3 regions of the Kitasatospora sp. NBC_00039 genome follow, and region 3 is predicted to be linked to each of the others. Evidence: riboswitches for the same ligand, from Rfam matches in the RefSeq annotation. Region 3 holds a riboswitch; each other region holds the start of a gene.
The links. Region 3 has a riboswitch for cobalamin ahead of OG286_RS31940 ((2Fe-2S) ferredoxin domain-containing protein). Riboswitches for the same ligand answer to the same signal wherever they lie in the genome.
Positions count from the first base shown of each region.

Region 1: linked by a shared signal. The riboswitch ahead of OG286_RS12060 (cobalamin biosynthesis protein) and the one ahead of OG286_RS31940 ((2Fe-2S) ferredoxin domain-containing protein) in region 3 are both predicted to bind cobalamin.
Region 2: linked by a shared signal. The riboswitch ahead of OG286_RS06165 (ECF transporter S component) and the one ahead of OG286_RS31940 ((2Fe-2S) ferredoxin domain-containing protein) in region 3 are both predicted to bind cobalamin.

Region 1 is NZ_CP108289.1:2,700,950-2,710,754, reverse strand. Features, by position in the region: gene OG286_RS12070 (putative cobaltochelatase) at 1-145, opposite strand, end outside; gene OG286_RS12065 (cobyric acid synthase) at 138-1,655, opposite strand; gene OG286_RS12060 (cobalamin biosynthesis protein) at 1,652-2,617, opposite strand; cobalamin riboswitch at 2,713-2,844, opposite strand; gene OG286_RS12055 (helix-turn-helix domain-containing protein) at 3,096-3,806, shown strand; gene OG286_RS12050 (alpha/beta hydrolase) at 3,977-5,092, shown strand; gene OG286_RS12045 (hypothetical protein) at 5,543-6,868, shown strand; gene OG286_RS12040 (phosphatidylcholine/phosphatidylserine synthase) at 6,965-7,843, opposite strand; gene OG286_RS12035 (phosphatidylserine decarboxylase) at 7,830-8,522, opposite strand; gene OG286_RS12030 (acyl-CoA dehydrogenase family protein) at 9,055-9,805, opposite strand, start outside.
Region 2 is NZ_CP108289.1:1,289,788-1,299,592, reverse strand. Features, by position in the region: partial or broken gene OG286_RS06200 (lantibiotic dehydratase) at 1-76, opposite strand, end outside; gene OG286_RS06195 (hypothetical protein) at 204-467, shown strand; gene OG286_RS06190 (phosphotransferase family protein) at 500-1,399, shown strand; gene OG286_RS06185 (HelD family protein) at 2,123-4,210, shown strand; gene OG286_RS06180 (hypothetical protein) at 4,577-6,280, opposite strand; gene OG286_RS06175 (CopD family protein) at 6,475-7,644, opposite strand; partial or broken gene OG286_RS06170 (5-methyltetrahydropteroyltriglutamate--homocysteine S-methyltransferase) at 7,781-8,284, shown strand; cobalamin riboswitch at 8,578-8,717, shown strand; partial or broken gene OG286_RS06165 (ECF transporter S component) at 8,798-9,349, shown strand; gene OG286_RS06160 (glycoside hydrolase family 15 protein) at 9,604-9,805, opposite strand, start outside.
Region 3 is NZ_CP108289.1:7,136,798-7,146,602, forward strand. Features, by position in the region: gene OG286_RS31910 (pirin family protein) at 1-435, shown strand, start outside; partial or broken gene OG286_RS31915 (Tat pathway signal sequence domain protein) at 643-1,439, shown strand; gene OG286_RS31920 (carbohydrate-binding protein) at 1,419-1,829, shown strand; gene OG286_RS31925 (CbtA family protein) at 2,002-2,772, opposite strand; gene OG286_RS31930 (CbtB domain-containing protein) at 2,790-3,005, opposite strand; cobalamin riboswitch at 3,040-3,180, opposite strand; gene OG286_RS31935 (histidine phosphatase family protein) at 3,325-3,888, shown strand; cobalamin riboswitch at 3,908-4,112, shown strand; gene OG286_RS31940 ((2Fe-2S) ferredoxin domain-containing protein) at 4,145-4,576, shown strand; gene OG286_RS31945 (hypothetical protein) at 5,207-6,412, shown strand; gene OG286_RS31950 (tetratricopeptide repeat protein) at 6,465-8,705, shown strand; gene OG286_RS31955 (MAB_1171c family putative transporter) at 8,832-9,805, opposite strand, start outside.

The DNA.
Region 1 (9,805 bases), 4.4 Mb from region 3:
CGCGCACCATGGTCGACTTGGCGGTGCCCTTCTCGCCGCGCACCAGCACGCCGCCGACGGCCGGGGAGACCGCGTTGAGCAGCAGCCCGAGCCGCAGGTCGGCCATACCGACGATCGCGGTGAAGGGGTAGCGGACGTCACTCATGATTCTCCAAGGGGGCCCCGGGCGGCAGGAACGGCAGCGAACCCGCGGCCGGCACCCCGCCCTCGATCAGCTTCCACAGCGCGTCGGTGTCCGCGTGCTCCTCGATCAGGTCGCCCAGCCGGTCGAGCCGGGCCTCTCTCGCCTCGGCGAACGAGACGTCCGGCGCGGGCACGAACGCCCGGCCCGACAACCCGGCCACCTCGCGCAGCAGTTCGCGCCGGAACCCGTCGTTCTCCAGCGCACCGTGCCACGTCGTGCCCCAGACCGCCCCCACCCGGCAGCCGTCCAGGAACGGTGTGCCGCCCTCGACGGACACCACCCCGTGGTGGATCTCGTACCCCTCGACCCGCTGCCCGTACGCCTCACCGGCCGGCCGGCCGAGCACCTTCTCGGCGCCGAAGCGGACGCGCGTGGGCAGCAGCCCGAGGCCGTCGACGGCGCCGGACTTGGACTCGACCTCGTCCACGATGGTGCGCGCCAGCATCTGGTAGCCGCCGCAGACCCCGAGGACCGGCAGCCCGGCCGCCGCCCGCGCCTTGAGCGCCGGCTCCAGGCCGCGCTCGCGCAGCCAGGCCAGGTCGGCGACGGTGGCGCGGGTGCCGGGCAGCACGACCAGGTCGGCGTCGGCCAGCTCCTCGGGCCGGGCGGCCCAGCGGACCAGGACGCCCGGCTCCTGGGCCAGCGCGTCCAGGTCGGTGAAGTTGGAGAGCCGGGGGAAGCGCACCACGGCCACCCGCAGCACGTCCGCGCCGAGCGGCCCGCGGCCGGCGGTCCGGTCGACCACGGTCGACAGGTCGAGCGAGTCCTCGGCGTCCAGCCAGAGGTCCGGCAGCATCGGCAGGGTGCCCAGCACCGGGCGGCCGGTCAGCTCGCGCAGCATCTCCAGGCCGGGCGCGAGCAGCCGCGCGTCGCCCCGGAACTTGTTGACGAACCAGCCGGCCACGTGCCGCTGGTCCTCGGCCGAGAGCAGCGCCAGCGTCCCGTACATCGCGGCGAACACGCCGCCGCGGTCGATGTCGCCGACCACCACGACCGGCAGCCCGGCGGCGGTGGCCAGGCCCATGTTGGCGATGTCGCGGTCCCGCAGGTTGATCTCGGCGGGCGAGCCGGCGCCCTCGCAGACCACCACGTCGTAGCGGCGGCGCAGGTCGGCCAGGCACTCCAGGGCGCGCTCCAGCAGGACGGGCTTGCGTTCGCGGTAGTCCAGCGCGCCCACCTCGGCGACCGGGCGGCCGAGCAGCACCACCTGGCTGCGGCCGTCCGCGCCCGGCTTGAGGAGCACCGGGTTCATCGCCGCCTCGGGCTCCACCTTGGCCGCCTGGGCCTGCATCGCCTGGGCGCGGCCGATCTCGGCGCCGTCGGCGGTGACGAAGGAGTTCAGCGACATGTTCTGCGCCTTGAACGGCGCCACGGCGACACCCTGCCGGGCCAGCCAGCGGCAGATGCCCGCGGTGACCACGCTCTTGCCCGCGTCCGAGGTCGTTCCGGCGACCAGAAGCGCGTTGCTCATGCGTTCCCCCTCCTTCTCGTGAAAGCCCGGATCACCAGGTGCCCGGCCACGGTCGTACCCAGTGCCAGCGCGCCCACCCTGCGGGAGAGCCGGCAGGCGCGCTCGATGTCGTCCACCGTCACCGGCCGCAGCTCCTCGCCCAGCACCGGCCGGTGCTCGATGCGCTCGCCGTAGCGCAGGGTGCCCCCGAGCCGGACGCCGACCGCTCCGGCGAAGGCCGACTCGGCCTGGCCCGCGTTGGGGCTCGGGTGCGCGGAGCCGTCCCGCCGCCAGACCCGCCAGGCGGTCCGGGGCTCGGGCGCGGCGGCCACCGTGAGCAGGGCGGTCAGCCGGGCGCCCGGCCAGCCCGCCACGTCGTCCAGCCGCGCCGAGGCCCAGCCGAACCGGGCGTGCCGCGGCGAACGGTGGCCGACCATCGCGTCCAGGGTGTTGACGGCCCGGAACGCCAGCAGCCCGGGCGTGCCCGCGACCGTGCCCCAGACCAGCGCGTTCACCACGGCGTCGGCGGTGTTCTCGGCGACCGACTCGACCACCGCGCGGGCGATCTGCTGTCCGTCCAGCGCACTCGGGTCGCGCCCGCACAGGTGCGGCAGCCGCGCGCGGGCCGCCGTCAGATCGCCCGCGGCCAGCGAGCGGCCGATGGTCCGGGCCTCACGGGTCAGCGAGGTGCCGCCGAGCACCGTCCAGGTCGCGGCGGCGGCCAGTGCGGCCCGGCCCAGCGGCCGGCGGCCGAGGACGCGCTCGGCGGCCACCGCGCCGGCGGCGACGGTGCCCACGCAGAGCGCGGTGTAGGCGGCGCCGGCGGCCCGGTGGTCGCGCCAGAGCCGCTTCTCCAGCCGGCCGGCCGCGCTGCCGAAGACGGCCACCGGGTGGCCGCGGCGCGGGTCGGCGAACCGGGCGTCGGCGAGATACCCCGCGACGGCGCCCAGCGCGAAGGCGGCGGCGCGGGTCAGCGGGCGCACGGCGGACAGCAGAGGGCTCGGAGGGGCGGGGCAGCCTGCATGGCGTGCATGTCCTCACTCAGGGTCCGCGCCCTGGATCGACGTACCGGGGGCGAGAGTCTCCTGGCTTCCGGGTCGAACGCACTTCCGGGCCTTCCAGCGGCTTCTGACGGCCCGCCGTGGCATCGTCCGGACGTGCTCCCCGGTGACAGTGGCGGGACCGCGCCGGACTCTCACCGGCTTCCTCTGCATGCCTCCGTATTGGCTGAAGGATCCCATCACGGGGCCGAACCGCGAGTCAACCAAGGTCACGGAGGGTTTGGTCACACGGTCTCCCCGTTTCCCGCCCCGTTCCCGTCCCCGTCGCTACCTCCGATCGCCACCCCCCGCAGGGGCATGACAGCCTGTGCGATCGTCCAGCGGCCTGTAGGCCCCTACAGTCGCGCTTCGTGCGTTCGGCGGCTGGGGCGGTCCGACCGCCGACCCCTACCGTCGGGCCATGCGACGAAGACAGCCCCCCGCCGTGCCCCCGGTGCCCTTCTCGCCCGCGGCCGCCCGCGCGCATCGCGCCGGCCTCGGCCTGACCCCCGAGCGGGTGGCCGAGGGCATGGCCGCGCACGGGGTGCGGCTGCTGCCCGCCCATGTGCTCGGCTGGGAGAGCGGCGAGCTGCGCCCGACCGAGGAGGAGTTCATCGCGCTGGCCCGCGCCCTCTGGTGCCCGCCCGCCCAGCTGATGGGGGTCCTCCCGGCCGGGCTGAGGGACTTCCGGGTCGCCCGCGAGCTCAACCAGGAGCACGCGGCCCGCAGGATCGGCATGGCCCTGCACCACTACCGGCGGGCCGAGGCCACCGGCGTCTGGGACGGCGACCAGGAGCAGACGTACGCACTCGCCCGGGTGCTCGGCCTGACCCTGCGCGAACTGGTCGCCGTGACGGGCCGTCGGGAGGAGCTCGACCAGCGGCTGCGGCAGTGCGTGGACGGCCGCTGGCAGGCGCACGTCAGGGCGATCGGCCGGATCGTGCCGGTGCACGAGGGCGACCTCGCCGCCGTGCTGACGGTGCTGCAGAACGAGAACCAGGTTTCCTCCCACTGGGGCGCCGGCAGCTGGGGCCCCCCGGTTCCGGTGGCGCGGAGCGAGCAGCCGGAGCAGCCGCTCGGCGAGCGGTTCTGGGAGCTGCTCGGGCGGCTGGGGACCGAGATCCCGGTCTGAGGGGCTCTCTCGCCCGCGCATGCGCACGCGGTCCCGCCCGCGCATGCGAGCGCCGTCCCGGCACGGGCCCGGCATGACCCGGACGGCCGTGCCCGGTGGCCGGGCGCCGCCCCCGCGAGTGGACTGGTGGGTACAGTGCCCAGTCCACGACCAACAGAGCGGGGAGCGATATGCGTTGGGGAACCGCAGCCGCCGTGGCGGCCGCCGCCGTCGGTGCCGGGGCCGTCGTGCTGGTCATCGGCCGAAGGGCCTCCGAGCGAATGGTCCGCCCGTCGGAGGCCCGGGGGCGGGCCGCCGGCCCCGTCCTGGTCCAGGCCCTCGCCCCCGGGCGCGTCACCTTCACCCGCAGCCCGGAGAGCACCCGCCCTGGCCGCTGGGCCGTCGAGTGGGGCGACAACGGGCACGCCGTGGTCGACGAGATCCTGCACAGCGACGAGCGGGGCGTCACCCGGCGGCTGGCCCGCGCGGACCGCGGCACCCTGACGCCCGGCACCGCGGTCCGCTTCACCCCCCGCGTCCACCTCGGCGACCCGACCGGCGCCCTCGGCCTGCCGTTCACCGAGACCACCGCGGCGGGCGAGCTGGGCGCCTTCCCGGCCTGGTACGTCGACGGCAGGCGCGGCACCTGGGTCGTGCTGATCCACGGCGCCGGCGCCGACCGGCAGCAGACCCTCCCGGTGCTTCCGCTGCTGGACCGGCTCGGTCTGCCCGCCCTGGCCGTCACCTACCGCGGGGACGCGGGCGCGCCCGCCTCCCCGGACGGCCTCGGCCACTTCGGCGAGACCGAGTGGCGGGACGTCGAGGCGGCCGTGCGGCTCGCCCTGGACAGTGGCGCCGGGCGGATCATCCTCTACGGCTGGTCGGTCGGCGCCACCATCGCCCTGCAGACCGCCGCCCGGTCCGCCTGGGCCTCCTCGATCAGCGGCCTGATCCTGGACTCGCCCGTCCTCGACCTGCCCGCCACCGCCCGCCGGGGCGCCGCCCGGGCCGGCTTCCGCGGCGCCGCCGCCGAGCTGGGCGCCCTCGCGGCAGAGGGCCGCACCGGCGTCGACCTGGCCGACTTCGCGCGAATCGCGGACGGTACCGACCTGCGGGTGCCCACCCTCGTCCTGCACGGCCCGGACGATCCGGTGGCGCCCTGGCAGGCCGCCGCCCGGCTCGCCGGCCGCCGCTCCGACGTGGTCGGACTCCAGCCCGTCCCCGGCGGCGACCACGCGGCCCTCTGGAACGCCGACCCGGCCCGCTACGAGGAGCACCTCCGCCGCTGGCTCACGCCGCTCCTCTGATCCCTGGTGGCGCCCCCGGCGGCGCCCCGGCGGCCGAGCTGGGCCGCCGGGGCGCCGTGCCGCCTTCACCGGCCGTCTCCGTGGCCTCCTCGCCCCCTTTTCTTCCTCCTCCCGCCCGTCACGGCGCTTGCATGACGTGCCCACGCCACACAGATCCGGCCAGGCGGTTTGGCCTCTGTTGCCCGATCTTGTGGACCCCCCCGCGCCCGCCTCCCGGTGCCCGTGGCGAACCGGATGTGACAGAAGGCCGGTACAAGGGGAAGACTGCACGACGTGACGTCTCGGAACCCGCGCGACCGTGATGCCCCGCTCCCGCCGACGATCGGTTCCGGTGCGACGGTTACCCGTCTCCCCGGAACGGCCCACCACCCCGCCGGCGCCCGGCCGGGCGGCCCCGGCGTACCCCGCCGACGAGGCCCCGCACCCGCTCCCGGCCGTGGCCGGGTCCCGGTGCCCGAGGGCTTCCCCGCTCCCGCCGAGCTCGCGCCGCTGGCCCGGCGGATGCTGGTCGACGCCGTCCGGATCGCCCGCTGGGCCGGTGAGCTCGCCGAGGTCGACAAGCGTGGCGAGCTGCTCCCCGAGGACGCCCGCGCGGCCGGCCGCGCGCTGGCCATGACGGTCGGCGCCGCCGCCAACGCGTGGGGCCAGGCCCTGCTGGTCGGCCTGGTCGAGGCCCGGGACGGCGGCGCAGCCCCCGGCTGGCGCCTGCACGCCTGGGAGTACGACGACGAGGCCGTGGTCCGCGGCTGGTCGGCGTTGTTCGACGCCTGGACACTGCTCGCCCCGGTGCCGCCGGCCGCCCTGCGCGGCGTCTTCGCGGTGCTCGCCGGGCAGGCCGTCGACCAGGCGCCGCAGCTGCTCTCCTTCCTGCACCTGGTGGCCGGCCCGGTCGCCGACAGCGAGCTGCTGGAGCTGCTGCGCCGCGGCCTGGACGAGCGCCGGGTCGGCGGCGGCACCGGGGCGCTGGGCCTGTCGCCCGTGCCGCACGCCGCGTCCGCCGTCTCGGCCGTCCGCGGCACCTGCCGCGAGCCGCAGATCGACACCCCGGCCGCCACCGCCGACGTCGCCGCCGTCCTGGACTGGATGCTGGACGGCCTGGCCGCCGTCGGCGCGGTGGTCCGCAAGGACGAGGCGGCCGAGCTGTCCCCGCTGGGGCACTGGGCGGTGCGGGCCAAGCTGGAGGAGATCTGCACCGTCGCGCAGACCGCCGCCGGCCACATCGAGCAGAGCGCCTTCGAGCTGCTCAACGCCTGCGCCGACTACTCGCCGGGCCCGGCCCGCGCCGAGTTCCGCGCCTGGGTGGCCGCCCGCCCGGCCGACCGCGCCGTGGCCGAGCTGCTGGACGCCGCGCAGGGTGACGACGCCCTGGTGCGCGGCCTCGCCTTCGAGGCGCTGCGGGTGGCCGGTTCCACCGCCGAGCAGGCCGTGCGGGCCGCCGTGGACGAGCCGGTGCTGCGCCCGTACGCGCTGCTCTGGCTGGCCGAGCAGTCGGACGAGGGCGTGGCCCCGGCGGACGTGCTGGGGGCGGAGGACGCCGCCTGGCTCTGGGTGGACACCGCCGCGGCCGTACTGGACCACGGGGAGACCGAGCTGCTGGTGGGCCATGTCGAGGGCGCCTCGGCCGGTGACCCGGTCCGGCTGTTCGCCCGCGCCCGGCAGTCCGGGCACCCCCGGGCGGCCTCGGTGCTGACCGCCGTCTCCGGGGTCCACCCGGACCCGGCCGTGGCCCGCGCGGCCCGCCGTTCGGCCTTCAGCGTCCACCGCGGCGGCGCCTGAGCCGCGGGAACGGCCGCGTCGCCCGGACGACACCGGACACGACGAAGGGCCCGGATCCGTTCACCGGATCCGGGCCCTTCGCCGTGCGTGTCGTGATCAGTCGAGCCGCGACTCGGCGCGGCGCGCCCGCACGTCCCCGACCTTCTGGCCGACCTTGCGCCGGATGACCAGCAGCGGGGCCATCGCGGCCAGCGTGATCTGGCCGTAGGCGCCGATGTGCAGCAGGTAGTCGCCGCCCTTGAGGCCGGTCGCCCAGGCCGCGAGGCAGCCGATCGAGAGGACGATCCAGCAGAGCGTGGCGGTGGCCAGCAGCCCCTGCGGCTTCGGGTACTCGATCCGGCTCATCATCAGGTACGCGGTGCCCGCGATGGCCAGCAGGCCGGGCAGGAACGGCGGGTCGAGCAGCACGATGGCGATCACCGTCATGGCGCCCATCGGGCAGGGCATGCCCTGGAACACCCCCGGCCGCATCTTCACGGCCGAGAAGCGGGCCAGCCGCAGCACCACGGACAGCAGCACCGTGAGCGCGATCAGGGCCGAGAGCCGGCTGTCGGAGCCCGGCGAGACCATGCCCCAGACCGCGACGAAGTAGGCCGGCGCGATGCCGAAGCTGATCAGGTCGGCCAGGTTGTCGAGTTCGGCCCCGAGGGCCGAGGAGCGCAGCTTGCGCGCCACCAGCCCGTCGAAGAGGTCGCACATCGAACCGATCAGCAGCAGCGTCACCGCGGTGGCGGCGCTGTGCTTGTCCGGCGCGGCGTCCGGGTTGGTGATGTGCGGGACCAGGACCCCGGTGGTGATCGAGTAGATCGCCAGGAAGCCGCAGACGGCGTTCCCCAGGGTCAGGAAGTCGGCGGTGGACAGGTGCTGCGGAGAGCGCGGAGCACGCAGCTCGCGGTCGCGCGCCCAGCGGCGGCGGCGCAGGGCCGTCTCCTCGTCGTCCAGACCGACGATCGTCTCAGGTTCAGTCACGGTCAAGGCGCGTCACCCCGGCTGTGGTCTTCTGGCCGACCTCGACGCCGACCTCGACGCCGGCCGGCAGGTAGGTGTCGACCCGGGAGCCGAAGCGGATCAGACCGATCCGATCGCCCTGCTCGACCTTGGTACCGGCGTCCACGTACGGCACGATCCGGCGGGCCACGGCCCCCGCGATCTGCACCATCTCGATGTCGCCGAGTTCGGTGTCGAAGTGCCAGACGACCCGCTCGTTCTGGTCGCTGTCCTTGTTGAACGCGGGCACGAAGCCACCGGCGACGTGCTCGACGGACGTCACCGTGCCGGGCAGGGGCGCCCGGTTGACGTGGACGTTGAGCGGGCTCATGAAGATCGCGACCCGGGTGCGGCCGTCCGGCCAGGCGTCGATGCTCTGCACCACGCCGTCGGCGGGCGAGATCACCGTGCCGGTGCCGATCTCACGCTCGGGGTCGCGGAAGAACCACAGCATGCCCGCGCCGAGCGCACAGGCAGGAACAGCCGCCAGGGCCCACTTGCCACTGCGCCGGGTGAGGGCGGTGGTCACGGCGGCCGTGGCGAGGGTGGGGACGAACCAGGGGGTGGCTCCGCGCGCGATGGTCACGCGGGGTCGCCGGCCGGCCGTCGTGGCTGCGAGGGCATCGCGGTCCGTGACGGAGGTGTGAGGGGACGGGCTGATGGGCATCGAAGACCTTTGTCGCGGGGGATCATGGCCGCTGGACGGGGGCCACCGCGGGGATCGAGTAATAGAGGGACGGCTGCTGTCCCGGTGGATGCTATCGGGAGCACACGGTGGGTGGGCAACCCGCCTGCTCGTTCATGTGTCCTGCGTGAGGCGTCGTCGCGCCTCCTTGGTATACGACCGTAGCTCGACCCGCTCCGGTTCCCAAGGGTCCGCACGGGGCGGGTGACTCTTGTCTCAACGGGTGGGCCGGCGGAACCGGGCGCGGCGTGGCGCCGTACCCCGGGTGGGGGGTGGTGCCGCCGTCCGGCGGGGCGGGTGAGGGTGCGCCGAAGCGGCCGCAAGGCGCGTGACAGCAGCTGTACGCCCTGCGGCCGCTTCGGGAGCCGTGCCGGACCCCAGGCGGACCAGGCCGGGGCCGTGGTGGGCACGGCGGGGTGCCGGGACGGGCCCGCACGCCCGTCGTCCGGCCGTCAACGGGCCGTTCTCCCGACCCTCGGCGCGTCGCCGCACCCGGGGGCCGGGTCACCGTCGGTCACTCCGCGATGCGGTACTCCTCCAGCAGGCGGCGGCCGACGATCATCTTCTGGATCTCCGCAGTACCTTCACCGATGAGCAGCATCGGGGCCTCGCGGTAGAGGCGCTCGATCTCGTACTCCTTGGAGAAGCCGTAGCCGCCGTGGATGCGGAAGGCGTCCTCGACGACCTCCTTGCAGTACTCGGAGGCGAGGTACTTGGCCATGCCGGCCTCGAGGTCGTTGCGCTCGCCGCCGTCCTTCTTGCGGGCGGCCATCACCATCATCTGGTGGGCGGCCTCGACCTTGGTGGCCATCTCGGCGAGCTTGAACTGGATCGCCTGGTGCTCGGCGATCTTCTTGCCGAAGGTGGAGCGCTGCTGGGCGTAGGAGATGCCCAGCTCGAAGGCGCGGCGGGCGACGCCGCAGCCGCGGGCGGCCACGTTGACGCGGCCGACCTCGACGCCGTCCATCATCTGGTAGAAGCCCTTGCCCGGGACGCCGCCGAGGACGCGGTCGGCCGGGATGCGGACGTCCTGGAGCACCAGCTCGGTGGTGTCGACGCCCTTGTAGCCCATCTTCTCGATCTTCCCGGGCACGGTGAGGCCGGGGACGGCCGGGTTCGGGCCGAAGCCCGCCGTCTTCTCGATCAGGAAGGTGGTCATGTTCTTGTACGGGGAGCTGCCGCCCTCGTCGGTCTTGCAGAGCACCGCGACCAGGGTGGACGTGCCGCCGTTGGTCAGCCACATCTTCTGGCCGTTGAGGACGTAG
Region 2 (9,805 bases), 5.8 Mb from region 3:
GCCACGCCGCTGTTCCCTTGGGCGCCGGACTGAGCCTGGTCAGGAGGAGGGCGGCGCGGGCGGCCTCGTCAGCCACCGCCTGCGGGAGGACGATGTCGGTGCCGGCGGTGCGCCGGTTGTCCAGGATCTCGGCGACGCCCGGCAGTTCGGCGGCACCAGCGCCCTCCACGGTGGTGTGCAGGTGAGTGACGGAGTCGGGGTCGGTGGCCGGCGTGTGCAGGCTGGTGATCAGCGCGCGGTGGGCGACCAGCTCGGTCAGGGCCGTCTGCCTGATCAAGGAACGTAGCCTCGCGGAAGCCTGCCGGCTGGCCGGCCGTACCTACCTTCAGGTGCCGGAGGCCCACCGTACGGAGATCCTGGGCTCCCGAGCGCGGGCGGTGATCGACGTCCTGCCGCCCCGGCTGCGCTCGGTGCGCGCGGTCCGCGAGCTGGGCGAAATTCTCGCGCTGCCACCGGGCGCGATGTGACAGCGGGGCGGCCGTCCGCCAGCCTTACGGGTATGAGTGCACCGAGCCGGATCGGCGGCTTCAGTGAGTCCGAAGTGAACCGTGTCCTCGAAGCCGCCTGCCGTGCGGTGGGCTTGGACGCGTCAGGCGCCACCGTCCTGCGCGGGCATACCAACGCGGTCTTCCTGCTGGCCTCCAGCCCGGTGGTGGTCAAGATCGCGCGACGCGGCTCCACCATCGCGGAGGTGCGCCGGACCGTCCAGCTGGTCGAGTGGCTGGTCGGAATGGATTTCCCGACCGTCCCCCTCCTGCCGCTGGAGCAGCCGGTCCTCGTAGACGGGCATGCCGTCACGTTCTGGAAGTACATACCTCAGCCCGACCATCCGGTCGCAGCACAACAACTCGCCGCACCACTGAGGATGCTTCACCAGCTGCCGGCCCCGCCGTTCCCGCTCCGGTCCCTCGACACCGTCGGTGCGATCCGCCGCTCGCTGGCCGCGATCACGGCGCTCGCCGACAAGGATCTGCAGCATCTGTCCGCCCGTCTCGACGGGTTGGAGAAGTCCCTCGCGGAGGTCCGCTTCGCCCTGCCGCCGGCGCTGCTCCAAGGGGACCCGCAGCACCGGAATGCGCTGCACGATGGCTCGGCGGCCGTGCTCTGTGACTGGGACACGGCCAGCTACGGGGAGCCGGAGATCGACCTGGTGACGATCGAGATCCACTGCCGCCGGTTCGGGTACGGCAAGGCGCACTACGAGGCCTTCGCCCGGTCGTACGGCTTCGATGTCGTCGAGTGGCAGGGGTGCCAAGTTCTGCGGGACCTACGTGAGTTGAGGATGATCACGACGAACGCGAAGCGCGCCGCGCCGGGTTCGGTGACTCTGGCAGAGGTCGTCCGGCGGATTGCCGGGCTGCGCGAGGGCGACGACGGGCAGCGCTGGCACATCCTGTGACGCTGATGCCGATGCGGGAGTGTGGGTGAGCCGCGGTGTATCCCGTGCAATGCCTGATGCCCCGCCGGGGTTCACCTGGCCAGTGCGGGGCTCGCACGACGGCAGACAGGGCGGCGCGGTGAGCCGGCCGATGTCCCCGACTCCACGATGTCGGGGTGGCCAACTGCTGTGGCATGCGCCCCGGAACTTCGTCGCCCGAGTCGAACGCCGCCCGAGGTGGCAGGCGATGGCCCGGTTCCGGCTGCACTTCGCCGACGGCTCGGCGGTGTCGATGTACACCGCGCGTCGCCGCACCATCGAGTCCCTGGCCGATCACCTCGTACGGTGACCGGAGGCCCGCCAGGCGCTCACGCCCTGTCGAGGCGGCTGCCCGTTCCGGCGTTGGTCCCGGGCGCGGCACCCGGCCACGTCCTCGATGGGTGCGTCGATGACGCGTTCGACGGTCATGGTTTCCATGGCGGCTGTCCTCGTCGGTCGAGCGGGCGTGGCGGTTGGTTGCCTTCCTTGTGCGCCAGGGAGACGCCCTTCACTGGTGAAGCGTGACAACCCGCCGCAGTGATGCGCGCCACAGTGTGGCGCCGCCTGCTGACGGAGCGTCAGAGTGCCGGTGGCGGCGTCTCGTACGCGGAGTGCGGCAGGCCATCGTCGAGCGGCCAAGTCAAGCCTTACTTTCGAAGAGGTTTGGCCGCATAGTGGTGGCTCGAACTTGAGAGGGGCCCTGTTTTGTCGCAGGTCAACGATGGTGCCGCGGGTGTGGTGGAAGCGGAGCGGGCCGAGGTGTCCGCCGTGTACGGGCTGCTCGAGGAGCGGCTCGCCGGTGCGCGGGCGGAGCTGGTCCAGGTGCTGGCGGCGCCGGCCGAAGGTGCGAGCGAGTCGTACGAGCGGGAGCTCGCCGCCGGGCGGCTGGCCAGCGAGGTGCGCCGGCTGGAGGGGGCGCGGGAGGGGCTGGTCTTCGGCCGGATCGACGCCGGGGACGGCTTCTCCCTGCGGATCGGCCGGATCGGCCTGCACGTGGACGAGAGCGACCTGCCGCTGCTGGTGGACTGGCGCGCGGACGCGGCCCGTCCGTTCTACGAGGCGACCGCCGTCCACCCGATGGGCCTGCGGCGCCGGCGTCACCTGCGGATGGCGCAGGGCTCGGTCGTCGGCGTGAGCGACGAGCTGTTGGACGGCTCCGCCCCCACGGACGAGGACGTCGTCGGCGACAGCCCGTTGGCCGAGGCCCTCCAGGCGCGGCGCACCGGCCGGATGGGCGCGGCGGTCGCCACCCTCCAGGCCGAGCAGGACGCCATCGTGCGCTCCCGGCACCGGGGGGTGACGGTGGTTCAGGGCGGGCCCGGCACCGGAAAGACGGTGGTCGCGCTGCACCGGGCCGCCTACGTGCTGTACGCGTTCCCGAAGGCCGCCGAGCGCGGCGTGCTGGTGCTCGGGCCGAACGCGCGGTTCCTCGACTACATCTCCCAGGTGCTGCCCTCGCTCGGCGAGAACGACGTGGTGCTGGCGACCTGCGCGGAACTGGCCGGGGTCGAGCCCGGCGCCGTGGAGCCGGCCGGGGCGGCGCGCCTGAAGGGCGGCGCGGTGCTGGCCGAGGCCCTGGCGGGGCTGGTGCGCGCGCGGCAGGCACCGGAGGGCGGGTTCGCCGTGCGGGCGGGCCAGGAGTGGGTGCGGCTGGACGACGACGAGGTGGCCAGGGCCAGGGACGCCGCCGCCCGCCTCGACCTGGGCCACAACCGCGCCCGCCAGGTGTTCAAGGAGCTCCTGGCCGACGCCGTCACGGACGCGATGGAGCGCGGCGCCCTGGAGGCGCTGGAACTCATCGACGCCCAGGTGCTCCAGCTCACCGGCATCGACCTCGACCGCGTCGCCGCCTCGGACCTGCGCAACCTCGGTCTGGAGGGCGCGCCCGCCCCGGACCCCCAGGACGAGTTCGACGCGGACGCCGTCCGGGCCGGCCTGCTGGACGATCTCGGTGTCGAGCGGGCGGTGGAGGAGCTCTGGCCGCACCTGCTGCCCGAGGACGTCGTCCGCGACCTGCTGGGCAGTGCCGACCTGCTCGCCCGGTACCTGCCGCAGCTGACCGACGAGGAGCGGGACGGTCTGCTGCGCGCCCCGGACGCCCCGTGGACCGACGCCGACGTGCCGCTCCTGGACGAGGCGGCCGCGTTGGTCCACGGCGCGCCGGAGCGGGTGTACGGGCACGTGGTCGTCGACGAGGCGCAGGAGTACACCGCCATGCAGTGGCGGATGGTCGGCCGCCGGTGCCCGGCCAGGTCGATGACGCTGGTCGGCGACTTCGCCCAGGCGGGCCCGGCGACGACCGCGCGCGGCTGGGAGGAGGCGCTGGCGCCGCAGTTCGGCACGCGGTTCGCCCTGCACACCCTGACCGTCAGCTACCGCACCACCGAGGAGATCCTGGCCGCCACCCGGGAGCTGCTCGCCGAGATCGCCCCCGGCCAGACCCCGAGCCGCTCGATCCGCCACGGCGAGGCACCCCGCACCCTCACCGCCGCTCCGGACGCCCTCACCGCCGCGCTCGCCGCGGAGCTGGACGTCCAGGCGCTGGCGCACCCCGGCGAACTGGCCGGTGTGATCTGTGCGGACGCCAGGATCCCGGAGCTGGCCGCCGCGGGGATCGCCGACCGGGCGCGCCTGGTCCCGGCCTCCCAGGCGCGCGGCCTGGAGTTCGACACCGTCCTGGTCGTCGATCCCGCGGAGATCACCGCGGCCCGCCCGGGTGGCGAACGGGATCTCTACGTCGCCATGACCCGGCCCACCAAGCGGCTCTGCACGGTCACCGTCACGCCTGCGTGACCCGGCCCGGGCGGCTTCGACCGGGCAGCCCTGCGAGGCCGGGCGGCGCTGCGAGGCCGGGCAGCGCTGCCCGGTCGGACAGCACCGCACGGTCGGGCAGCGCTGTGCGGTCGGGTGCGCACGCTCGGTGTCCGAATCGGTGCCGGCCGTAGCACCCGACAGCTCTGCCGGACCGCCCGGCGCCGCGCTGTGGAGGATCGGACGGTGTTCCCGCGCGCCGCCGGCACGAAGCATGGATGGGTTGGCGCGGCCCGGTCCGCGCCGGCAGCCAGTGGCGCGTCGCGAGCCGGGGCCGGACCGCACCGGCCGCCCGACCCCGGAGGGGCGGGCGGCCGGAACGCGGCGCCGCACGGTGCGGGTGGGGCGTCAGTTCTTGTCGTACATGCCGAACAGGTCGACGATCAGGTCGGTCGGCTGCCAGCCCCGGTTCCACACGTCGACCATCGAGGTGGTGCCGGTGCTCGCCTGGACGAGGTTCGCGACGGTGGCGTCCTTCGTCCAGTTCAGGACGGAGGAGTCCGGCGGGGTCGGCCGGACCGCCGTACCGTGCATGTAGTCGTTGATCGTGTTCGGGTCCGGGGCGACCGAGAGGTGTCCGCTGCCCTGCGGGTTGGTGACGGTCGTGTTCAGGACGACTGCTTCGAGCGCCATGCCGGACGCACCCATGAGCATGTTGCGGTAGTCCTGGCCGGCGAGCGGCCAGGGGTACGGCGTCCGCGAGTCACTGAGACGCTGGGGCTCGAGCGGCAGGTAGGCGGCCTTGCCGTCGGCGCTGTAGTAGCCGGTGACGTCCACGATCACGTCGGTCGGGTCCCCGGCGTTGTTGCGGACGTTGATCCTGCCGTCCGGTCCGACCGGCACGATCACCGCGTTGGCGACCGTCTGTCCGGCGGTGAAGTTCACGCTCGACGTGGACGGCGCCTGCTGACCGCTCGGGAAGACGGTCAGGTTCCCGGCGCCCTGCGGGTCGGTCACCGTGACGTTGAGGGCCACGGCCGTCACGCCCTGGGCCGGCAGCCCGCCCTGGCCGGCGATCTGGACACCGAAGGTGGTCTGGGCGGCGGCCTGGCCCTTGGCCGAGCCCAGCCCCTCCCGGGTGTCGACCAGCCGGGACGGCTTGACGGAGGTGTAGCCGTCGGCGGCGGAGCGGGTGAAGTAGCCCGTCACGTCGGCGATCAGGTCCACCGGGCCGGCGCTGCGGTTGGCCAGCTCGACGTACCCGTCCTCGCCGACCGGCACGATCGCCAGGTTCGGCACGGTCTGTCCCGCCGCGAAGTTGACGTTCGAGGTGGTCGGCTGCGCCTTGCCGGAGGCGTACGCGATGACGTGCCCAGCCGCCGAGGTGTTGGTGGCGGTGATGTTCAGGGCCACGGCGGTCACCCCGGCCGGGATGCCGGCGTTGCCGGCGATCTTCACCCGGGTCGTGGTGAGCGGGGCGACGGGGCCGCCGGCCGAGGTGCCGGTGCCGTCGCGGGTGTCCAGCAGCCGGGCGGGCGCGTGCGGGGTGAACTCGGAGCCGTCCACGACGACGTCCTTGGTGGTGACGGAGGTCGTCTTGGTGAGCAGGTCGGTCGCCGTGACCGTGATCTTGTGGGCGCCGGCCTTGGCGTACCTGTGCTTGAAGTGCGCGAAGTCGCTGGCGGGGCCGAGGTCCTGGTCGGTGGTGCCGTCACCCCAGGCGACGTCGTACTGGACGCTTCGACCGGCCGGCTCCAGGTCGGTGTTGACGGTCGTCGCCAGGATGAGGCTGTGCGCGTAGGTGTTGTAGGTGCCCACACCGACGTCGAAGTGCGAGCTCTGTGCGCGTGCCGACAAGCCCGGTCCGTCCGGCGCGCTCTGCGCATCGGCGGTCTTGGCCCGGGCGCCCCGCGCCGTGGCGTCCTTCGCGGCGGCGCTCTCGGCCGCCTTCCGCCCGGCCGCCTCCTGCGTGTCGGCGTCCTGGGCGGAACCGGCCCCGGGGGCCGGGGAGGCGGCGGTCGCGCCCCGGCCGGGGTCGGCGGCCGGACCGGCTGCCTGGGCCGTGGCGGGTACGAAGCCGACGGCTGCCGCGACGGCGGCGGCGGAGATCATGATGCGGTGACGGTGCACCGGCCCCCCAATGCTGAACGTGTTCACAAAATTAGTGATCAGACTATATGCCTAGTGATTCACGTCCGATGGGGCATTTCCGCTCCAGGCGGCGCCCCCGCGAGCGGTGTGTCCGTGGGGGCGCGACCCGGCGGATCGCCCGGGCCGGCAACGCCGCCCGCGCGGTGCGCAGCGGGTCAGGCGGCGGCCACGGCCAGGCGGCGGGACAGGGCGTCGGAGGCCTTGGCCGTGGCGTAGAGCGAGACGGCCAGCGCGAGGACGAGGGCGGCGCCGGCGGCGAAGACGCTGCCGGAGGAGACGGCCTTGGCACTGCCGGCCTCGGTACGGGCCGAGCCGGCGATGAACGGCATGACCACGAGGACGGCGACGCCGAGGGCGACCTCGCCCCAGACGACCTTCGGGAAGTGCCGCAGGGTCAGGTGGAGGAGGGAGGAGGAGTCGTCGGCGAGGCGGGCCCGGGTGATGCGGGGCATCAGCCAGAACTGGTTGAAGGCGCCCGCGGCGACGAGGCCGGCGACCAGGAGGATCTTGACGAGCAGGGCGATGCCGTAGCCGGTGGTCCACAGCTGGGAGATCGCACCGACGTGCTTCCAGCTGAGCCAGAGGCCCGAGATGGTCACGGCGCCGACGCAGACCATGGCGACGAGGCTGAACCGGCGCCACATGTCGGCCCAGAGAAGGCCGGCGCCGTCGCCGAGGCGGCCGCGGGTGCCGGCGAGCGCGACCAGGAGGGCGAGGCCGCCGAGCCAGACGACGCCGGAGACGATGTGGGTCTGGTCGAAGGCGAGGTCGAGCCACTTGTCCAGGTCGGCGGGCTTGGTGGCGGGCACGGCGGCGATCAGGGTGACGGCCAGGGAGAGTGGCAGTGCGGTGAGGGCGATGGTGTCCGTGTGGCGGCGGACGGCCGGGACGAAGAGGGCGATGAGGGCGGCGGCCGTCACGGCCAGGACGGCGTTCTGGACGAGGTGGACGGTGCCCTGGGCGACCCAGGCGCCCTTGGCGGCCGGGGCGTGGAGGTAGTCCCAGATCCGGTCCGGGGCGAGGGCGTCGCCGAACGGCATGCCCTTGCCGGCGCGGGCGAGGCGGGCGGCGAGCTGGAAGTAGCCGGCGGCCAGCAGCACCAGCCCTGCCCAGGCGAGGTAGGTCGCCGATCTTCTTCGCAGGACCTCGGCGTCCTGGCCGGCGGTTTGCGGGGCGCGCAGCGCGGGGCGCACGGTGGTCGCGTACGTGACGGTGGCGCCGATGGCTCCGCTGAGGCCGATGAAGTAGCCGGCCTTGGTGAGGACCCGCCAGACCTGGGGCATGGTGTATCCGGCCGTGGTCGCGGCCGACAGGACGTGATGCATGAGGTGAGGCTAGCCTAAATAAGGGCGCCCTTACTCACCTGGGTGGCGCCGCTTGTTCAATCGTCATCATCCTGTGAGCTGCCGGCCGGTCGGCTCCCGCCCCGGCGCACCCAAAGCCGTTCCGCCTGGTGAGACGGCCGCCGGCGCCGCGGTCGTCCAGGTCGACGAGCCGGCCCTGCGCGAGACCCTGCCGCTTCGGGCCGCCGACCGCCCGGCCCACCCGGACTGGGCCACCGTCGCCTTCCGGCTCGCCACCTCCGGGGTGCGCGCCGACACCCAGATCCACACCCACATGTGCTACGCCGAGTTCGGTGACATCCTGCGCGCCATCGACGAGTTGGACGCCGACGTGATCTCGCTGGAGGCGGCCCGCTCGCACATGCAGGTCGCCGGTGAGCTGGCGGGCGCCGGCTACCCGCGCGAGGTCGGCCCGGGTGTGTGGGACATCCACTCGCCGCGGGTGCCGAGCACCGACGAGGCCGTCTCACTGCTGTGGGCCGGGCTCGCGGCGATCCCGGCCGAGCGGCTCTGGGTCAACCCCGACTGCGGCCTGAAGACCCGCGGCTGGGCCGAGACCCGCGCCTCGCTGGAGAGCCTGGTGGGCGCCGCCCGCCGCCTGCGGGGCGAGCTGGCCGGCTGACGCTCCGCGCGGGGCCGGGGGTGGGACAGGGGCCGGGCGCCCTGTCCCACCCCCGGCGGTCGGCCGGCGGCCGGTCCGCACGGGCCGCCGACCGCGGCCTCAACCTGATTCGGGCAGTCCGAGATTCTGGTGGATCTCCGTCGTGACCACGGAGAAGTCCGTGGTGTGAAAGGAAGTCAGAGGACAAGGGGAGGCCAGGTGACCGGCTGCGTGATCTCGGTCGCACCGGTGACTCGGCCCGGGCCGGGGGGATGCCGTGATGTGACCCACGATCCCTTGACCCGGTCTTCCGCGCCTCGCCATGATGGGCCGTCATGTTCTGACTCCGCCGCTGGGGGAAGTCCGGTCGAATTCCGGCGCTGACCCGCAACGGTAGGCCGCCGACGGCTGTCGGAGGCGAGCCCGAGTACCCGTCGGCGGAGGTGTGTCCCCTCCTCCCGTCGTGGTCTGCGGGCCGGAGCTCCGAGGGCTGCCCGGCGCTGTGCCGACGCTCTCCGGGCCCCTGCGTCCACCGGCCGGGTCTTCGGCCCGGGCTTCGGCTTCACGCTCGGCTGCACCTCCCTGTTCGCCTCCGCCCTCCTCACCGGCGGCGTCGGCCCCTGGATGCCCTACCAGATGTTCGGCTGCGCCTTCGTCGGCATGCGCCGGGCTGCTGCCCGGGCTCCCGCGCCGGTGGGAGGTGCCGACGCTGGCCCTGTACGGGGCGGGCTCCGGGTACCTCTTCGGCTTCCTGCTCAACCTGTCCTTCTGGCCTTCTCGACCGACCCGAACAGCTCGATCGCCTACCTGCCCGGCCTGCCGTTCACCGAGCAGTGGCACCGCTACCTGCTGTTCGACCTGGCCACCTCGCTCGGCTGGGACACCGGCCGGGCGGTCACCACCGGCGTCGCCGTCCTCGTCGTCGGCCCCGCCGTCCTCACCGTCTTCCGCCGCGCGGCCCGCCGCGCCAACTTCGAGCCGACCGTGCGCTTCGAGCCGACCGCGCGCCACGAGGGACCGGACGCCTCCGCCGCCCCGGCGGAGGCGGCCGGCGCCGCACAGCCGGCCGGAACGGCGTCCGCCTGAGTCCGAACGGACATCACCGTGCCCGAGGCCGAGAGGCCCCGGACGCTGACGGTGGACGGTGGCGAGCGGTCCGGGCGGAACAGACCGCCCCGCCGGGCCGGGGCCGTCCCGGCTCGCCGGCCGAGCGCGCTCGGCGATACCGCCGTCCCGGCCGTCGACCGGCCGTCGCCCGGCCGCCCCCGGCCGTCGACCCGCCGTAGCGCGCCGGGCACCGCCGTCCGGGCGGCGACGAGCGGCATCACAGCGGCGCCGCGTCAGCCCAGCGCGCGGTCGAGGTTGAAGGCGGCGCTGATCAGTGAGAGGTGGGTGAAGGCCTGGGGGAAGTTGCCGAGCTGTTCGCCGGTCGGGCCGATCTCCTCCGCGAACAGACCGAGGTGGTTGGCGTAGGTGAGCATCTTCTCGAAGGCGAGCCTGGCCTCCTCCAGCCGGCCGGCGCGGGCCAGCGACTCCACGTAC
Region 3 (9,805 bases):
GACACGGCCGCCTCCCCGGGCACCGCCTACACCCCCCTCGTCGGCGCCGACCTCGCCCTCACCGAGGGCGCCGACCTCCAACTCCCCCTCGAACCCGGCTTCGAGTACGCCGTGCTCTCCATGTCCGGCAGCGTCGACGTCGACGGCGTCCGCGTCGAACCCGGCTCCATGCTCTACCTCGGCACCGACCGCCGCGAACTCCCCCTCCTCGCCCGCACCGACGCCGCCGTCCTGCTCCTCGGCGGCGAGCCGTTCGAGGAGAAGCTCGTCATGTGGTGGAACTTCATCGGCCGCTCCGGCGAGGAGATCGTCCAGGCACGAAACGACTGGGAGAAGAGCTCGCGGTTCGGTGACGTGCACGGCTACGACGGCGCCCGGCTGCGCGCACCCTCGCTCCCCGACATCCCGCTGAAGCCGCGAGGAAGGGTGCGCTGACCTGTGGGAACGCCGGCCGGGGATACTCGGTGCTCGCCTAAACGGGGAGCCCGTCAGACCCGGTCGGCCGCACCGCCCTGAGCGGCCCGGGGCAGCCCAGGAATGATTGGGAAAGTTTCCTAACCAAATCTCTTGACCGTGCTCCCTCATCCCGGGATTCTGAACGTCACCCAGTTCACTCCTCCCCGGGGAAGGCACGGTAGCGCCATGAACAGGCCCTCGCGCAGAACAGTCCTCGGTGCCGCCCTCACGGCCGCCGTCACCGCCGGACTGCCGCGCACCACCGCTTCGGCGGCCACCCTGGCCGTGTCGAGCTGGCACCAGCGATGGGCGCCGTCGGCCGCCACTGACGGCCTCGCCGCCTTCGAGACGATCGAGGACGACCGTGCCGGCTCCCACCCGGCCGGTCATCCGCACATCCGGGTCGAGAACGACACCTACCGCTGGAACATGCACACGGTGGACCGGGACAGCTCCACCGACCGGCAGCGCCACGAGGTCACCGGCATGCGCAGCCCGGCGGGCGGCGCCTACCTGCAGTGGCTGCCGGGCCAGACCTGGCGGACCACCTACTCGATGTACATCCCCTCGTCGTTGAAGGCGACCACGACCTTCACCCACATCATGCAGATGAAGCAGCCCGGCAACGGCACCTCGCCGATCGTCGTGCAGTCCCTGCGCCGGGTGGGCGGCGCGCAGACCATCGAACTCCAACTCCCCGTCACCGGCGTCCTGGTGGGCCGTACGAGCCTGGACCCGCTGCACGACCGCTGGGTGGACGTCGATTTCCAGATCAAGGTGGGGGACGGCAGTTCGGGGTCGGTCCGGTGGATCCTGCGCAGTGCGGGCGCCACCGTGGTCGACGTCACCAGGAACGGCGTCGACACGTTCCTCGCGGACCGGGTGCGGCCCAAGTGGGGCATCTACCGCTCGCTCGGCGACACCTCGGGCTCCTGCAGGACTGCTACCTGCTCACCCGCGCGATGCGCGGCTACCAGCTGGTCTCCGGCGGCTCCGGTGTCTACCAGGCCGAGGAGGCGCGGATCTCCCGGGGCACCGTCGACGCGGACCACGCCGGGTACAGCGGCACCGGATTCGTCAACCTGGGCAACGCCGCCGGGAGTTACGCCGAGTGGACGGTTCGGGCGGCCGCCGCGTCCGGAGCCACCCTCGATCTGACGTACGCCAACGGCGCCGCCGCCGACCGGCCGATGGACATCACCGTCAACGGCACCCGGATCGCCGCCGGGCACCCGTTCCCGCCCACCGCGGGCTGGGACACCTGGGCGACCAGCTCGCTCCCGGTCGCGCTGAAGGCCGGAGCCAACACCGTCCGGGTCACCTCGACGACCGCTGACGGCGGCCCCAACCTCGACCGGATCGCCGTCCACTGACACCGGGAGGTCCGGACGCGGCACCCGCGGGCACCCGCCGGCACGCCCGGCACCCGCGGGCACCCGCAGCACCCACGGGCACGCCCGGAGCAGGGTCTCTCCGGAAGCGGCACGTGGTGAACGACGGCCGGGCGGCCCGACGGGGATTCCCGTCGGGCCGCCCGGTGTGTTCTCAGCCTGCGGAGGCAGCGACCTCCGGGGCCACGGCGGGTACAGCGGCCGGGGCGGCCCTCGGCTCCAGCACGCGTTCGGCGAGGTGGCCGAAGAGGAGACCGAAGGACGTCCAGAGGGTGAGCTGGATGGCGAGGGCCGCGAGGCGGAACTGCCAGAGCAGGGTGGCCGAGAAGTCCTCGGGGACTTCGTTGATCGGGGGGAGGAAGGCGTAGGCGAGGCCGATGGCCACGGCGAAGCCGGCCACGGCGGTGACGGTGGCGTACCAGTTGCCGAGGCGCGGTGCGAGCCGCTTGCCGACGGTCACGGTGGCGACGGCCAGCAGGACGCTGAGCGCCATCATGAGGAAGTACAGCGTGGTGCGCTTGCCGATCGTCTCCGGGTCGCCGATCGACGGCGGGTTGGCGGGGTACTTGAGGAACGGGACGACGTACACGGCGAGCAGCGCCGCCCCGGAGAGCAGGGCGGCCGTCGCCCGCGGGGTGAAGCGGCCGATACGGCCGAGCGCGAAGCAGTACGCGAGGGCGGCGAAACCGCCCAGCGCGACGCCGTAGACGAGGACGCCGGTGGCCAGGCCCGCGGTGGACTGCAGGGAGCGGCTGACGATCTCCATCTCCATGCCGTGGTCGGCGGAGTGGGCGTCCTCGTAGGCGATGGCGGCGTCGATCCGGGGTTCACCGAGGAGGTAGGCGACGACGAGGGCGAGCAGGCCGGCGGCGAGGCCGGCGAGCATGCCGCGGACGAGCAGGGATCTGACGGTGCTGGAGTTCACTTCGGGGCTCCCCGTTCTCAGTGGCAGGGGAAGCCGAGCAGGTGGCGGCCGTCGTGCACCCATTCGTGCACGTCCTCACCGGAGATGAGGGAGGTGGCGCCCTGTTCGGCGCCGACGAAGTAGATCAGGGCCAGCATGATGATGCCGAAGAACACGGCCCAGGGCAGGATCGCCTTGACGGGCAGGGTCAGGGGGCCGGCGGGGATGGCTGCGGGGGCAGCGGTCTGTGCCATGGCAGGGGACCTCCTCGGGAACTCGCGTCCCGCTAGATGGTGCATCGACGACGGCATCGGGTCTGACTCCCTGGCGCGAACCGCCCCGTGGGGGCGGCGCACGCCTGGCTTACAGTGGCGCGACCGTGCCGGATTCTCACCGGACTTCCGTCATACCGTCGTCATATCGAGCAGAAGGTATCGGCTGCCGGCGGTTGCGCCAAGAGCGTGCGGGCGGCGCGAATCCTCCGGTCCGTCCCGGGACGCGCGCCCCAGCGCCGGGTGCACGGACCGATCGGTCGATGCCGCAGGACAGTTGGGGAAGCAGAGGAGGAGCGGCGTGACAGTGCGCGTGACATTGATCTCAGCGGCGATGAGCGAGGCGATGCGGCAGGCACGCTTCGACGACGACGGCCCGCTCGACCCGGCGGGGCTGGGGCAGGCGCGGGAGGCCGCGGGCGGCATCCGGGTCGCCGGCCAGGTCCTTGTCTCCCCGTCGGCCCGGTGCCGGGAGACCGCCGAGGCCCTCGGCCTCCCGGCCTCGGCCCCGTCCGCTCCCGGAGGGCGCGATATGGGCGGCTGGCGCGGTCGGAGCCTTGACGAGGTGGCCGCCGCGGAGCCCGGGGCGGTGGCCCGGTGGCTGGCCGATCCGGACTTCGCCCCGGAGGGCGGGGAGAGCCTGATCGATCTCCTCGCCAGGGTCGCCACCTGGCTCGACGGCCTTGCCCCGGAGGCGGGACGGGTCGTCGTGGTCACGGAACCGGACGTCGTCCGGGCCGCGGTCCACCACGCGCTCGGCGCTCCGGCCCCGGCGTTCTGGCGGCTCGACGTGGAGCCGCTCTCCGTCACGGATTTGAGCGGACGTGCCGGCCGGTGGAACGTGCGCTTCGGGCGCCCGGCATGATCGAGCCCGGGTTGACGTGTTCGTACGCGATGGGGCAGGGTCGCGCACGAGATGTAAGCATCCGAGACCACGGTGCGCAGGAACCCGGTGCGATTCCGGGACGGTCCCGCCACTGTGACCGGGGAGCGACCCCTTTCAGGTGACGACCACGGCCTTGCGGCCGGAAGGTCGGGGCGAGCGTCGATCCGGGAGTCAGGACACTGACCCGTGGTTTCTCCGACGGTAGGGGCGCGGAACCCCACGAGGAGGTTGGGCGATGTCACCGGTCACGGCTGCCGTCGATGTCGTGGTCTGCCGGGGCTGCTGCTGCGGCACTGCCAGGAAGCGGCCCGGCACCGATCACGAGGGTCAACTGGCCTCGCTCGCCGAGGCGGTGGCCGCCCTCCCGGCAGCGCGCCTGGTCGTCACGGACTGTCTGGGCCCCTGTGAGCAGGCCAACGTCGTGGTGGTCCGCCCCCGTGGGCGGCTCCAGGACGGTCGGCGTGCCCGGCCTGTCTGGTTCGGCAACGTGACCGACGCCACCGGAACGGCCGAACTCTGCGCGTGGATAGGGGAGATCAGCCGCACCGCCGGGCAGGTATCGCCGGAGGGCCCGCTGTCCCCGCTGCTGGACTCCCTGCGCATTCCCGCGCCGGGACCGGAACGTGTCAGGGACACGACACGACGAGCCGGCCCGTCGAAGGTCTGACCGTTGAGGCCGGCCCGTCGAAGGTCTGACCGTTGAGGCCGGCCCGTCGACGCCGGGGTCGACGCCGACGCCGAGGCTGGGGGCAAGGCCGGGTGGGGCGGGATCGCGGTGGCGCAGCCCCGTCGGAGGGTGGTCGCTCGAGTGTTTCTGTGTCTTCGAGATCAGCCTGGGTGGAGAGCCAGTAGCTGGCTCATTATTTCAGTTTATTAGTTGCTCCCCTGCTGTCGGGGTCTCCGTATCGCCCTCCACCTGGGCGTTCCCCAACATGCGGTGACGCCGGGTCAGGTCGGGAGTCTCGGATCTATTGACACGATCACCACGCCGTCATCACTCTTGGTCCATCGCCGAGCTGACATGGATAGCTCCAAGTGAGCCATTCATCTCAGCTGATGGCGCTGTTGATTGACCGATCACCGAAGGAGGTGTGTGCCATGAAGAAGATCGTCGTCCGCAAGGCCGGCCCGGTTCGCCTCACCAGCGCGGCCCGTGCGCTGTACCTGCCCTGGTCCTGCGCCGTGCAGAACTGACCGAACCCCCCGGGCAAAGGGGGAATGCGGTGCCGGCCGGCCGTAGCCGCCGGCCGGCACCGCTCCACCCCGCCCCCTCCGCCTACCTCCCGCAGGAGGATCCGTGCACTCCTCCACGGACAGCAGTTCCACCGCCCCGGGCATCGACCTGGACCGGCCGGTGCCGCTCCGTCAGCTCGTGTACCTGCCGGAGGCCGACGAGGTCACCATCGGCAGCCCGGAGACCGACACCTACGCCGTCTTCCCGGCCGACGGCGCCGAGTTGGTCCGGATGCTGGCCGACGGCCTGACGCCCCGTGAGGCCGCCGAACGCTACCAGACCGTGCACGGCGAGAGCGTCGACATCGCCGACCTGATCGAGGCCCTCGTGGATCTCGACCTCGTCCGCTCCGCCGGCGACGACGAGCCGGCCGGACCGGCCGCGCCGGTGCGCTGGCAGCGGCTGGGCCGCCTGGTGTTCAGTCGGCCGGCTTTTGTGGGCTACGCACTCGTGACGGCCCTCGCCGTGGCCGAGATGATCCGGGTGCCCGAGCTGGTCCCACGCGTCGACAACCTGTTCTTCAGCTCGTCCTACACCCTCGTCGTGCTGATGCTGTTCGTCGGCCAGGTGCCGCTGCTCGCCCTGCACGAGTCCTTCCACGCCCTGGCGGGCCGCCGGCTCGGCCTGCGCTCGCGGCTCTCGATCGGCCGCCGCCTGGTCTACCTGGTGCTGGAGACCTCCCTCGACGGGCTGGTCAGCGTGCCGCGCCGGCAGCGCTATCTGCCCATCATGGCCGGCATGCTGGCCGATGCCCTGGCGATCGCCGTACTCACCCTGGTCGCCGACGTGACCCGCGACGCCAGCGGGGTGGTCGCGTCGCTCTGTCTCGCGATGGCCTACGCCACGGCTCTGCGCCTGGCCTGGCAGGGGTTCTTCTACCTGCGGACCGACCTCTACGTCCTGCTCAGCACGGTCCTGGGCTGCGTGAACCTCCACGCCGCCGCAACCGACGTGCTGCGCAACGCCGTTCGGCGGGCGACCGGCCGGCCGCCGCTGGACCTCTCCGCCCACCACCCGGTCGACCGCAGGGTCGCGCGCTGGTACGCCTGGCTGATGCTGGTGGGCTACGTGTTCACCCTCACGATGTTCGCCGGGGTCGTCGTGCCGACGGCCTACCGCATGCTGCACGACATGTGGCTGCGCCTGACCGGCCAGGCCGACCTGGCCGGCCGGCTCGACTCGCTCGCCCTCATGCTGCTCAGCCTCGCGCAGACCGCCGCCGTCGTCGTGCTCGCCGCCCGTGAGCGGCGTGCTGCCCGGTCGGCCTGAGCCCCGAACCCCCCTTAGCCCCCTCCGCCACCGCACGAAAGGCAGCCGAGTCATGGCCGAGCACCGCCACCACTGGGTCCGCGCCGCCGGGCGTCCCGCCCGCGTCGACGCCCGCGAGCGGCTCGACCTGCCGCCCGTGCTCGCCCGGGTGAACGCCAACCGCCGGCTGCGCGGGCCGTACACCGCCGTCGGCTCGATCCTGCGGGCGATCGTCCCGGACGCGCTCGCGCGCTGCCCCGAGGCCGTCACCGGGCACGACATCGAAATCCTCTCCACCACGCCGGAACTGCGCGACCTGGTGCCCGCCACCCGCGAGACGCTGACCTCCCTGGCGGTGCCCAAGGAGCGCACCCGCTTCTACTCCGCGCTGCGTACCCTGCGGATCGCCCACGGCCTGGTCGAGTTCCTGGAGGCGTACCTGCGCGCGGCCGGTCCGGCCCCGCGCACACTGATCGTCGACGACGCCCACCGGGCCGACCCCACCGACGCCGAGTTCCTCGCCGTCCTGCTGCGGCGCATCGACCCCGCCCTGCTCACCGTGGTCGTCATCACCGGCACCGAGCCGCCGGAGCGCCCGGCCGGCATCGGAAGCGAGGACCTGCCGACCGCCCTCGCCGCCCGGTGCACGGTGCTCGACCTGGCGGACGGCGACGTGCCGGACCAGCGCGGCCTTTCGGACGAGGGCCGGGCGGACGACGGCCCGTCCCGGACGACGGGTGACGCCGCGCTCGGCCGCCGCCACATCGAGGGGGACGGCGTCGGCGACGACCCGGACGAGATCGCCGCCTACCTCGGGCTGCCGCCCACCGAGCGCGCCCGGCTGCACGACCTGCGGCGGGCGGAGCTGGAGACGGCCGGGGAGTCCTCGCTGCGGCTGGGCGCCATCGCCTGGCACGCGGAGCATGGCAGCGACCCCTCCGGCGCCGGGGCCGACATCCTGCGTCACGCGCTCGACCACTGCATGGACCTCGGCTACTACCACGCCGTCCTGGACCTCGGTGAGCGCGGCCGGCGGCTGGTCACCCACGAGAGCAGCCCGACCCACTGGTGGGCGTTCACCACCAAGATGACCACCTCCTTCGCCGCACTGGGCCTCGCCGACCAGGCCCTGCCGCTGTACGACGAGGCCCGGGCGCTCAGCACCTCGCCCGAGGTCCACATGCAGGCCGCGTACGCCACGGCCATGCTCCACACCCGGCACTTCGACGCCGACCGGCGCGACCACCAGCTCGCCCGGAGCTGGGTCAACCAGGCGATCGCCTTCGCCAAGTGGCATCCCGAGCCCAAGGAGCGGGAGGCGCGCGTGGTGTTCAACCGCAACGGGCTCGCGCTGATCGAGGTCCACCAGGGGCGTCTGGAGGCGGCGTTGGCGTTGCTGGACGCCTGCATCGCCCGGCTCGACGAGACGCTCGAGGACCACGAGCACGCGCTGCACCGATCCGTGCTGCGCTACAACCGCGCGCAGGTGTACGCGGGCCTCGGCCGCCACACCGACGCCGTCGCCGACTACACCGCGGTGATCGAGTGCGACCCCAACTATGCCGAGTACTACTTCGACCGGGGCATGCTCTGGCGCGACCTCGGCAGCCCGGAGCAGGCGCTGGCCGACTACGACCGGGCCATCCGGCTCTCGCCGCCCTTCCCCGAGGCGTACTTCAACCGGGCCGACGTCCTCGCCGAGCTCGGCGACACCGAGGCGGCGGTGGCGGACTTCGGCTATGTCCTCGAACTCGACCCGGCGTTCGCCGACGCCCGCCTCAACCGGGCCGCCCTGCTGTTCGAGTCGGGCGAGCACCAGCTCGCCTGGAGCGAGGTCCGGGCGGGGCTCGCTGCCACCCCGGAGAGCCCGCAACTGCTCTGTCTGAAGGGTCAGTTGCTGGCCGCCGACGAGGACACGGCGGCAGCATCCGAGGCCTGGGAGGCCGCCCTCACCGCCGATCCCGACTACGCCCAGGCGTGGGCCCTGCTCGGCGAACTCCGCTACCAGGAGGGCGACCTGGACGCTGCGAGCGCCGACCTGTCGCGCGCGGTCGAACTCTCGGCGGACCCGGGCATGCAGTTCAACCTGGCGGTGGTCCACCACGACGCCGGACGCTTCGGTGAGGCCCTCCGCCTGCTCGACGAGGTGCTCGGCTCCACCGAGGACGTCGACGCCCGGTTGCAGCGGGCCCGTTGTCTGATCGGGCTCGACCGGGCGGAGACCGCCAAGGCCGAGCTGCTCGCCTGCCTGGAGGCCGATCCCGGCTCCGCCGAGCAGGTGTACGAGCTGATGCCGGACCTTGCCCACGCCTGAGCCACCCGGCCGCCCGGTGGAGCCACCCGGCTGCCTGAGCGGTCCCCGCCGCCGGCGCCGCCCGGCCACCAGCACCGCCCCGCCGCCCCCGCCGTAGACGCCGGGCGGCGGGGCGGTCCCACGACGTCAGCGCTGTACCGCGGCCCGGCCCAGTTCGGCGCGGACCCGGTCGCGGACGTGGGCCACGGCGGGCGAACCCGTGTACGCGGCGGCCACCTTGACCAGCCACGCCGCCTCCTCGTGGATGCCTGCCGCCACCGGGTGCGGCACGCATCCCGTGCCGGGGCCGAAGGGGAAGCGGTGCCCGGCCCGGGCCGCTTCCAGCGCCGCGGCGAGGGCGGCCGCCTCCACCACGGCCGCGAGCTCCTCCGCCTCGGCGGGGCCGATGAATTCCCTCACCCAGAGCGGTACCGCCGGATGGAGATGGGGGCGGAGGGAGAGCTGGCCGTCCCGGATCTCGATGATCCGCCGGTACAGCGCGAACTGGACGTCGCGTCGCCGCCGGCGCCTCCCGGCTCCTAACGGCCCTGCCGGGGTGACGAGTTCGATCTCCGGCAGCGCGGCCCGCATCGCCGACCAGAGCGGACCGAGCCTGCGGTGATCGTGCCAGGCCCGCATGTGCCTGGCCCAGTCGGCCCAGGCCGACGCGGTGGCACCGGCGAAGCCCAGCGTGACGCAGACGGCGCCCGCCACCCCGGACACCCGGCTCTCCGCACCGTTCTCACGGCCCGTGGTGAGGATGTCCGCGAGGTCGTCCAGGTTGTCCGCCGTCCACAGCAGGCCCGCCAGCGCACTGAGCGCCATCAGGCGCAGTCCAAGTCGGAGGACCCCGGGCGGCAGGCACCGTGCACAGCGCCCGATGAGGAACCCGAAGACCGCCAGGCACCACGCGGTGTGGACGGCGAAGAGAGCGACGTACGCCGCCAGGATCGGCCTGTCCGCGCCGCTGACGCCGACCACCTCGCCCTCCCGGACGGGCGAGGCGGCGACGAAGGCGGCGATGCTCAGCAGGACGGTGGCGGCCGTGAGGGCGGTCTGCCGCCGCACGGCGCGTCGCGCCGCCGCGGCCGGCCGGGTGGAGTAGGCCATCATGGCCAGGG